2 regions of the Xanthobacter sp. AM11 genome follow, and region 1 is predicted to be linked to the other one. Evidence: predicted binding sites of a transcription regulator. Region 1 holds the regulator's gene; the other holds the start of a gene.
What was found. The regulator PhoB, encoded in region 1, activates phosphate uptake and scavenging genes when phosphate is short. The targets are predictions, from matches to a motif close to TGTCATNNANCTGTCAT.
Positions count from the first base shown of each region.

Region 1 (4,720 bases):
CCTGGCGCGCCGCCCGGGCCGGCATCGTCACCGGCATCCTCTTGGCCATCGCCCGCGCGGCCGGCGAGACGGCGCCCCTGCTGTTCACCTCGCTCGGCAACAACGCCTTCTCGGTTGACCTGTCGAAGCCGATGGCGAGCCTGCCCATCGCCATCTACCAGTTCGCCGGAAGCCCGTTCGACGACTGGGTTTCCCTTGCCTGGGCCGGCGCGCTGCTCATCACCGTGGGCGTGCTTGTGCTCAACGTCGCCTCCCGCCTCTTCCTGGCGCGTAGCAACTAGGCGTTCCGACTGAATAAACCGCCGCCGGCGCGCCCGGCGGCCAACGCCCCGGAACTCAACCTCCCAAGTGAGGCTCAGATGACTTCAGCCGTCGATCCCACCTTCAACATCGCCTCGTCCGTGGCCGCGAAGCCGGATGCGGTGCAGGCTCCGTCCAAGATCAAGGTGGACAACCTCCAGTTCTATTACGGCACCAACCACGCGCTCCGGAACATCAATTTCGATATTCCGGAGAAGCGGGTCACCGCCATGATCGGCCCGTCGGGCTGCGGCAAGTCCACGCTGCTGCGCGTGTTCAACCGCATGTACGACCTCTACCCGGGCCAGCGCGCGGAAGGCGCGGTGCTGTTCGACGGCGTGAACATCGTCGGCAAGGAGCTGGACCCCACCATCGTGCGCACGCGCATCGGCATGGTGTTTCAGAAGCCCACCCCCTTCCCCATGACCATCTATGACAACATCGCCTTCGGCGTGAAGCTGCACGAGCGGCTTTCCAAGGCGCAGATGGACGAGCGGGTGGAATGGTGCCTGCGCAAGGCCGCCATCTGGGACGAGACCAAGGACCGCCTGCACACCTCCGCCCTCGGCATGTCCGGCGGCCAGCAGCAGCGCCTGTGCATCGCCCGCACCATCGCGGTGAAGCCGGAAGTGATCCTGCTGGACGAGCCCACCTCGGCCCTCGATCCCATCTCCACCTCGAAGATCGAAGACCTGATCGACGAGCTGAAGCAGGAATTCACCATCGTCATCGTGACCCACAACATGCAGCAGGCAGCACGCTGCGCCGACATCACCGCCTTCTTCTATCTGGGCGAGCTGATCGAAGTGGCCCCCTCGGACGTGATCTTCACCAATCCGAAGGAGATCAAGACCCGCGATTACATCACCGGCCGCTTCGGCTGAGCCCTGGAAGGATCCTGAGATGCCGGAGCATACCGTATCGTCCTTCGATGTGGAGCTGAAGGAAATCGGCCGCAAGGTGGTCGAAATGGGCGGCCAGGCCGAGCGCCTGGTCAGCGACTCGGTGACCGCCCTCATCCGCCGCGACGGCGCCCTTGCCCAGAAGGTGGTCCTTCTGGACGCCACCGTGGACCAGGCGCAGCGCGACATCGAGGAGCGCGCCATCCTCGTCATCGCCAAGCGCCAGCCGGTGGCCAACGACCTGCGCGAGATCGTGGCCGCCATCCGCGTGGCCAACGATTTGGAGCGCATCGGCGACCTCGCCAAGAATGTCGGCAAGCGGGTCATCGCCATCGAGGGCGAATACCACCCCCACAAGCTGGTGCGCGGCGTGGAGCATATCGCCGAGCTGGTGCTCGAGCAGATGAAGGAAGTGCTGGACGCCTATGCCGCCCGCAACGAGGCGAAGGCGCTGGAAGTGTGGGGGCGCGACGGCGCCATCGACACCATGTACACGTCCCTGTTCCGCGAGCTCCTCACCTACATGATGGAGGACCCGCGCAACATCTCCGTGTGCACGCACCTGCTGTTCTGTGCCAAGAACATCGAACGCATCGGCGACCACGCGACCAACATTGCGGAGATCGTCTATTACATGGTCACGGGTCAGGTGTTGCCGGAGAGCCGCCCCAAGGCGGATGCCTCCAGCGAGACCACCCTGGCATTTCCTGGGCGTACCGTTCAGGGCTGAGGCCCTGGCGGACAGCAGGCGAAAGCGGGTGAGGGACTGTGCCGGCGCGTATTCTGATCGTCGAGGATGAGGAGCCGCTCACCCTTCTGCTCCGTTACAATCTGGAGTCGGAAGGCTACGGCGTCGAAAGCGTCGGCCGCGGGGACGAGGCCGAGACCCGGTTGCGCGAAAGCGTGCCGGATCTCGTGATCCTCGACTGGATGCTGCCGGGCCTTTCAGGCATCGAGCTGTGCCGGCGCCTGCGCACACGCCCGGAGACCGAGCGCCTGCCGGTCATCATGCTCACCGCCCGTGGCGAGGAGACGGAGCGGGTGCGCGGTCTCGCCACCGGCGCGGACGATTATGTGGTGAAGCCCTTCTCCGTGCCCGAGCTGCTCGCCCGGGTGCGGGCCCTGCTGCGTCGGGCCAAGCCGGAGCATGTGGCCACCCTGCTGCGGGCCGGCGACATCGAGCTGGACCGCGAGACCCACCGCGTGCACCGCGCCGGCCGCGAGGTGCATCTGGGTCCCACCGAATTCCGCCTCCTGGAATTCCTCATGCAGAGCCCTGGCCGCGTCTTCTCCCGGGAACAGCTGCTGGACGGCGTGTGGGGCCAGGACGTCTATATCGACGAGCGCACCGTGGATGTGCATGTGGGCCGCCTGCGCAAGGCCATCAATCGCGGCCGCCAGTCCGATCCCATCCGCACCGTGCGCGGTGCCGGCTATTCCTTCAACGAGATGTTCGCCCGCGCCCATTGAGCGGGCGCGCCCGGGCGGCGTCGCCCGGTGGCGGGCTCCGGCGCGGCCGATCAGCCCGAGCGGCCGGCGAGGATGCCCAGCGCCTGCCGCGCCGCCCGCTCTCCGGCCACCCAGGCGCCGCCCACTGTTCCCCAGAGGGTTTCGTGGGCATGTTCGCCGGCGAACAGAAGCCGGCCACTCACCACCTCCGTGAACGCCCGGCGCATGTTGCCGAACCCCGGCAAAGCGCAGGAGAAGGCGCCCAGCGCGAACGGCTCCCGGGTCCAGCGAGTGGCGTGCACCCGGCCGATCCGGGCCGCCATGTCCGCCCCGAACTCGCGGGTCAGCGCTTCCTTGAGGAAGGCGGTTGCCGCCTCGGCCGGCGCTTCGGCAAGGCCTGCCGCCGTGTCGCCTGCCACTTCGAGCATATGCAGGTCGCCGCCGCCGATGCGCGCCCGCAGGGCATAGGCGTTGGTTCCCTCCAGCTTGAAATAGATCATTTCGTCCGGCGAAAGCCCGAGCGGGTTGCGCGGCAGCTGGAAGGCGATGTGATCATAGGCGCCGAGGGTGATCTTCTCGATGGCCGTGCGGTAGCGCTGGGGCAGGCCGGGGAGCACGCGCAGCTTGCCGGCCGCCAGCAGGCTCGGCGGCACGGCGAGGATGACCACCCGGCCCAGCACGGTGCCCCGGTTGGTCTGCACCGCCACCAGCCGTCCGCCCAGATCCACCGAGCGGGCCACCGTCTCCAGCCGGACGGTGAGGGGCCGGGCCAGCCGGGTCACCAGCGTTCCCACGCCCTGCCGGCACACCTCCTCGCCGTCGCGCTCCTCCGCCCGGGAGGCATCCACAGTGGACACCTGGCCGAGCCCCTTGGCGCAGGCGAGCGGACCCACCACGAAGCGCGCGCTCGCCGACCATGGTCCAAGATCCGGCAGCACCCGGGAGGCGGGCAGGTCCCGTCCCGCATCCCCGGCGGCGCCGATGGCCCGCTCCGCCCGGCGGACGGTGGCGATGAAGTCCTCATAGTCGCTGTCGCTGGCCTCTCGCCCGCTTTGATAGAGCCTGCCGCCCTGGGGCGCCCGATGAATGTCGAGCCCATCGGCCCGCCCGAACGCCGCCATGGGCCGCGCCGCCGGCAGGTAAAGGCGCGTGGCGCCCATGTCGAATGGAACGCCAAACACCGCGGTGTCGGTGACCGTGCGCCCGCCCACATGGGCGGAGGCTTCAAGCAGGGCATAGCTGCGCCCGGCCTCCGCCACCCGCCGCGCCGCGGAGATGCCCGCCGTTCCGGCGCCGATGATGATGACGTCGGCCTCGCTCTGCTGCCCCAGCGCAGCGGCGGCGCCGAAGGGCAGGGTGGCGAGGGCCGCGCCGCGCGCGAGCAGGCGGCGGCGGGTGAGGGGGGTATGGCGCGGGTCGGTCACGGGGGAACGGTAGTGCGGGATCGGCTCCGGCTCAATCGTCCGGGCCATGAATCCGCCCGTGCTGCACCGGGCCTGCGCCGCCGGCCGCCGTTCAGCTTCGCCGGTCCGCCACGAACCGGGCCGCCTGCGCCAGCAGGGCGCCGCGCGTGCCGAAGGGGGTGAGGGCGGCGGCGGCATCGTCCACCAGGCTCGCCAGGAGGGCCCGCGCGGCGTCGAGGCCCAGGCGGGACACCAGGGTCGCCTTGCCCGCCGCGGCGTCCTTCCCCACCTTCTTGCCCACCTCCTCGGCGGTGCCCTCCACGTCGAGGATGTCGTCGGCGATCTGGAAAGCGGCACCCAGCGCCCGGCCATAGGCGAAAAGCGCGGCCCGCGCCTGCGCGTCCGCGCCGCCGAGGATGGCGCCGGCCTCCACCGAAACGCTGAGCAGGGCGCCGGTCTTCATGGCCTGCAGGTCGCGGATGGCGGCCTCCCCCAGGGCCAGCGGGGCGCCGCCCGAAAACCGCCCTTCGGCGGCGAGGTCCAGCATCTGCCCGCCCACCATGCCGCCGATGCCCGCCGCGCGGGCCAGGGCCCGCACCAGGGCGATGCGCGCCGCCGGGTCCGCATGGGCATCGCTGCCGGCCAGGAGATCGAAGGCGAGGGTCA
Region 1 is NZ_JBLAOA010000001.1:1,343,489-1,348,208, forward strand. It holds gene pstA (phosphate ABC transporter permease PstA) at 1-281, shown strand, start outside; gene pstB (phosphate ABC transporter ATP-binding protein PstB) at 360-1,184, shown strand; gene phoU (phosphate signaling complex protein PhoU) at 1,204-1,932, shown strand; gene phoB (phosphate regulon transcriptional regulator PhoB) at 1,971-2,672, shown strand; gene ACI7BZ_RS06325 (flavin monoamine oxidase family protein) at 2,723-4,123, opposite strand; gene ACI7BZ_RS06330 (polyprenyl synthetase family protein) at 4,167-4,720, opposite strand, start outside.

Region 2 (4,720 bases), 3.2 Mb from region 1:
GCGCATACTCCTCAAGATAGAGGCCTGCGGCGACGCCGAGCGGCACCGCGAGCACGGTCGTGACGATCATCACCAGTGCGGTGCCGACCCAGGCGGACAGGATGCCCGCATCCGCCGCGCGCCGGGAGGGAAAGCGGGTGAGGAAATCAAGATCGATGCGCCCGAGCCCATCCACCATGAAGTCGATGATGAGCGACAGCAGCACGATCATGGTGAGGATGAGGACGCCCAGGCCGAGGAGCGCGAAATTGCGGTCCGAGCGATGCGCCCGGGTGACGATCTCGGCGTCCGAGAAGCGGCGGGAGGGTTGAGCGGCGAGCGGCTTCACGGCCATCCCCTCAATAGACTTCGCGGTACTTCTGGCGCAGCCAGAAGGCGAGGATGTTGAAGACAAAGGTCATGAGGAACAGCGTCATGCCCGCGGCGAAAATGGTGAGATAGGCGATGGAGCCGTGCGGCACGTCGCCGAGGCTGATCTGGACGATGTAAGCGGTGATGGTGGCGGCGCCCTCCAGCGGGTTGAGGGCGAGCTTGGCCTGCTGGCCGGCGGCGATGGCCACCACCATGGTCTCGCCCACCGCCCGCGACATGCCGAGGATGTAGGCCGCCGTTACCCCGGAGAAGGCACCGGGGATCACCACCCGCGTCGCCGTCTGGAGCCGCGTGAAGCCGAGCGCGTAGGCGCCCTCCCTCAGCTCCGCAGGAACGGCGCGCATGGCGTCCTCGCTTACGGAAACGATGTAGGGCAGGATCATGATGCCCATGACGATGCCGGGCACGAGCAGGTTGAAGCTGGCGAGCCCCGGAATGAAGATCTGGAAGATGGGCGTGAGGAACAGGAGCGCGAAATAGCCGAAGGCCACGGTGGGCACGCCGGCGATCAGCTCAAGGAACGGCTTGATGGCCTCGCGCACCTGCGGCCGGGCGAATTCCGACAGGTAGATGGCGAGCACGGTCCCCGCCGGGATGGCCACGAGAAGCGCAATGAGCGAACTCATCAAGGTGCCGGACACCAGGGTCATGATGCCGAAGTGCTTGTCCTGGAACACCGGCGTCCATTGCGTGTCGGTCAGGAAGTCGATGATCGACACCTGGGCGAAGAATTTCACGCTTTCGGACAAGAGAACGTAGACGATGCCCCCCGTCACGAGAACCGATACGGCGGCGCTGAGGAAGAGGACGACCCGCATGGTGCGGTCCACCACCCGGCGGCGGGCCAGGAAGGCCGGAGAGACCGTCAGGCCCCGCTGGCCCGTTCTTGAGACTGGAGATACCGCTGCGACCACGACCAACCCTCACCTAGATGGAGGGAGGCGCCGGAGCGCCTCCCTCTGGATCAGACCTCAGTAGACGAGCTTTTCCTTCAGGAGATCCTCGACCGACACGCCGACCTTGGAGCCGGTGAAGCCGGTGCCGATCTCACGCTTCCTGAAGCGCTCCTGGAACGCCTTCAGGGCCGCCTCGGGAAGCGGCACGTAGCCCACTTCCTTGACCAGTTCGACCGCGTTCTTGGGGTCCTGGTAGAACTCCACGAACTTCGCCACCTCGGGGCGGGTGTCCGCCGACTTCTTGTTCACATAGATGAAGATGGGGCGGGACAGGGGCTGGTACTTGCCGGTGCGGGCGTTCTCCACCGAGGGCTCCACGGCGGGGGCGGCATCGTTGAGCTTGATCTTCACGGCCTTCAGCTTGCCGTGGTTCTCCTCGTAATAGACGAGGCCGAAGAAGCCGAGGGCGTTCTGATCGCCGGCGACGCCCTGCACGAGCACGTTGTCGTCCTCGGAGGCGGTGAAGTCGCCGCGGCTCGAGTGTTCCTTGCCGACGATGGCGGCAGTGAAATAGTCATACGTGCCGGAATCGACGCCCGCGCCGTAGAGCACCAGAGGACGATCAGGGAAGCTGTCGCGCACCTGCTTCCAATTGGTGATCTTGCCCTGGGCCTCAGGCTCCCAGATCTTCTTCAGGTCCGCCACGGTCATTTCGCTCGCCCAGCTGTTGGACGGATGGATGACGACGGTGAGCGCGTCGAGCGCCACGGGCAGCTCGATATATTCGATGCCGGCTTCCTTGCAGGCCTTCTGCTCGCTCGCGGTGATCGGCCGCGAGGCGTTGGAGATGTCGGTCTCGCCGCGGCAGAACTTCTTGAAGCCGCCGCCCGTGCCGCCGATGCCGACAGTCACCTTGATATCCTTGTTCTGCTTCTGGAACTCTTCGGCCATGGCCTCGGTCACGGGAAACACCGTGGACGAGCCGTCGGCCTTGACCAGAGCCTGGGCGGCAGCGCCGTTGAAGGCTGCGCCGGTAGCGAGCAGCGCGAAAGCGCTCGCGAGAGTGATGATCTTCATGAGGTTGCCGTCTCCCTGGACAATGTCGCCAGGGCTCTCGACGCTCGCCTGGCCTTACGGACTCTAAGCAATTTAGACAACAACTTTATGACAGAATCGTATATTTGAATCGAATTGTCATGTTGAGAAGGTTTTAATGTAATTGATTGCCGCTTTTATTCATGTATTTATGACCTATATTTCGGCCACATCGCGCCACAATATGGCTGCACCTGAAATCTATAATCCATCTTGCAAGGCAATAATCCGATACATCGGAGACCTGCGCGACCATTTACTCTTCGTAGTCGGCCCGGATATTCCATAATTAATACAATTTGGCGGCGACACATCCCGATCGAGGGAGGGCGTTTACGCTATTTTAATTCGATAGGTATCGACATAACGATAGCAATACTTGCCGTATCGGAATGCTCAGGAAGGTGCGCGTCATACCAATGTCATGTGATGCATATAGCGATCTGTCCACGCCTATCGACATTTTAGCTTATGGCGGCGATGATCAGAATCTCGCCCCATATCGAAGGGCGACAGGGGGAGGCCAGCCGTGAACCGCATTCTTGCCTTGACTGCCGCAGTTGCACTTGCGGCCCTGACCACACTCTCGCCCGCCGCGCATGCGGCCGAGGTGCGGGGCGCGGGCTCCACCTTTGCCTATCCCATCATCTGGAAGTGGGCTGAAGGCTTTCGCGAGCGCACGGGAACCCTTGTGGGATACCAGTCGGTCGGCTCGTCGGCCGGCGTCAACCGCATCAAGGACGGCGTGGTGGATTTCGGCGCCTCCGACAAGCCGCTGAAGCCGGAAGATCTGGAGAAATACGGCCTCGGCCAGTTCCCCATCGTGTTCGGCGGCGTCGTGCCGGTGTTCAATGTGGAGGGCGTCGGCCCCGGCCAGCTGCGCTTCACCGGCGCGCTTCTCGCCGACATCTATCTTGGCAAGGTCGCGACCTGGTCCGACCCCGCCATCAAGGCCCTCAATCCCGACATCAAGCTGCCCGACGCCAAGATCGTGGTGGTGCACCGTTCCGACGGATCGGGGACCACCTTCAACTGGGTGTCCTACCTCGCCAAGGCGAGCCCGGAATGGAAGCAGCAGGTCGGGGAGGGCAGCGCGGTCGCCTGGCCGACGGGAACGGGCGCTCGGGGCAACGAGGGCGTTGCGACCGAGGTCAAGCGCGTCAAAAACGCCATCGGCTATGTTGAATTCACCTACGTGGTGCAGGCCAAGCTCGCCTATGGCCTGGTGCAGAACCGCGCCGGCAAGTTCATCACGCCGAGCGCGGCGTCGTTTCAGGCCGCGGCCTTGAGCTTCGACTGGACCGCGGCGAAGGATTTCTTCGTGATCATCAACGATTCCGCCGCCGAGGATGCCTATCCCATCGCCGCCACCACCTTCGCCATCATGTACAAGGAGCCCAGGGTCCCGGCCAACAGCAGCGCGGCCTTCGAGTTCTGGCGCTTCGCCCTTGGCGAGGGCGAGAAATATGCGTCCCAGCTGGGCTATGTTCCCCTGCCGCCGGCGCTGGTCCAGCAGGTGAAGGACTATTGGGCGAAGACCTTCAAGGGCGGCTCCTGAGCGCCCGGGCGGAATGTCCGGGGGAAAGATTGCGACAGCGAGGCGAGATGAACGAGACGAAGCTGAACGCAGACGAGGCCACGCGGATCTTCGATGCGCTGTCGCAGGTCACGCGCCTGGAGACCTTCCGGCTTCTGCTGCGCTATGTGCCCTACGGACTGCCGGCCGGCGACATCGCCCGTCTGCTGGCGGTGCCGCACAACACCATGTCCACCCATCTCGCCGTGCTGGAGCGCGCCGGCCTCGTCTCGGCACGGCGGGAAGGCCGCTCCATCCTCTATGCCGTCACCCTCTCGCTCGCCGGTCCGCTCTTCGCCCAGCTGATGGGGGATATGGGCTTTGCCGTGTCGCAGCGGCGCGGCACCGGTGCGCTCGCCTTTCCCCAGCTTCGGCCCGCAGCCGCGAATGATCGCGTCTACAACGTACTGCTGGTCTGCTCGGCCAACTCGGCGCGCTCGCTCATCGCCGAGGCGCTGCTGAACCGCGAGGGGCGCGGCCGCTTTCGGGCCTATTCGGCCGGCAGCCGGCCGAAGCGCAAGCCGCACCCCCTGGCGCTCGATCTGATGGCCGCGCTCGGCTACGACACGGGGCCCCTCGCCTCCAAGAGCTGGGACAGCTTCGCAGGGCCGGACGCGCCACGGATGGATTTCGTCATCACCACCTGCGACGCTGCGGCGGGCGAAATCTGCCCCGCTTTCCCCGGTCATCCGCTCCAGGCCCATTGGGGCCTGCCGGACCCCCTGGCGGTGAAGGGAACCGAGGCGGAGCAGAAGGCGGCCTTCCTTGCCACCTATCGCCG
Region 2 is NZ_JBLAOA010000001.1:4,525,206-4,529,925, reverse strand. It holds gene pstA (phosphate ABC transporter permease PstA) at 1-334, opposite strand, end outside; gene pstC (phosphate ABC transporter permease subunit PstC) at 339-1,190, opposite strand; gene ACI7BZ_RS20760 (PstS family phosphate ABC transporter substrate-binding protein) at 1,344-2,345, opposite strand; gene pstS (phosphate ABC transporter substrate-binding protein PstS) at 2,893-3,921, shown strand; gene ACI7BZ_RS20750 (metalloregulator ArsR/SmtB family transcription factor) at 3,969-4,720, shown strand, end outside.
Region 2: pstS (phosphate ABC transporter substrate-binding protein PstS) is a predicted target of PhoB. The motif match lies at 2,773-2,789, and genes of this name have one in related genera.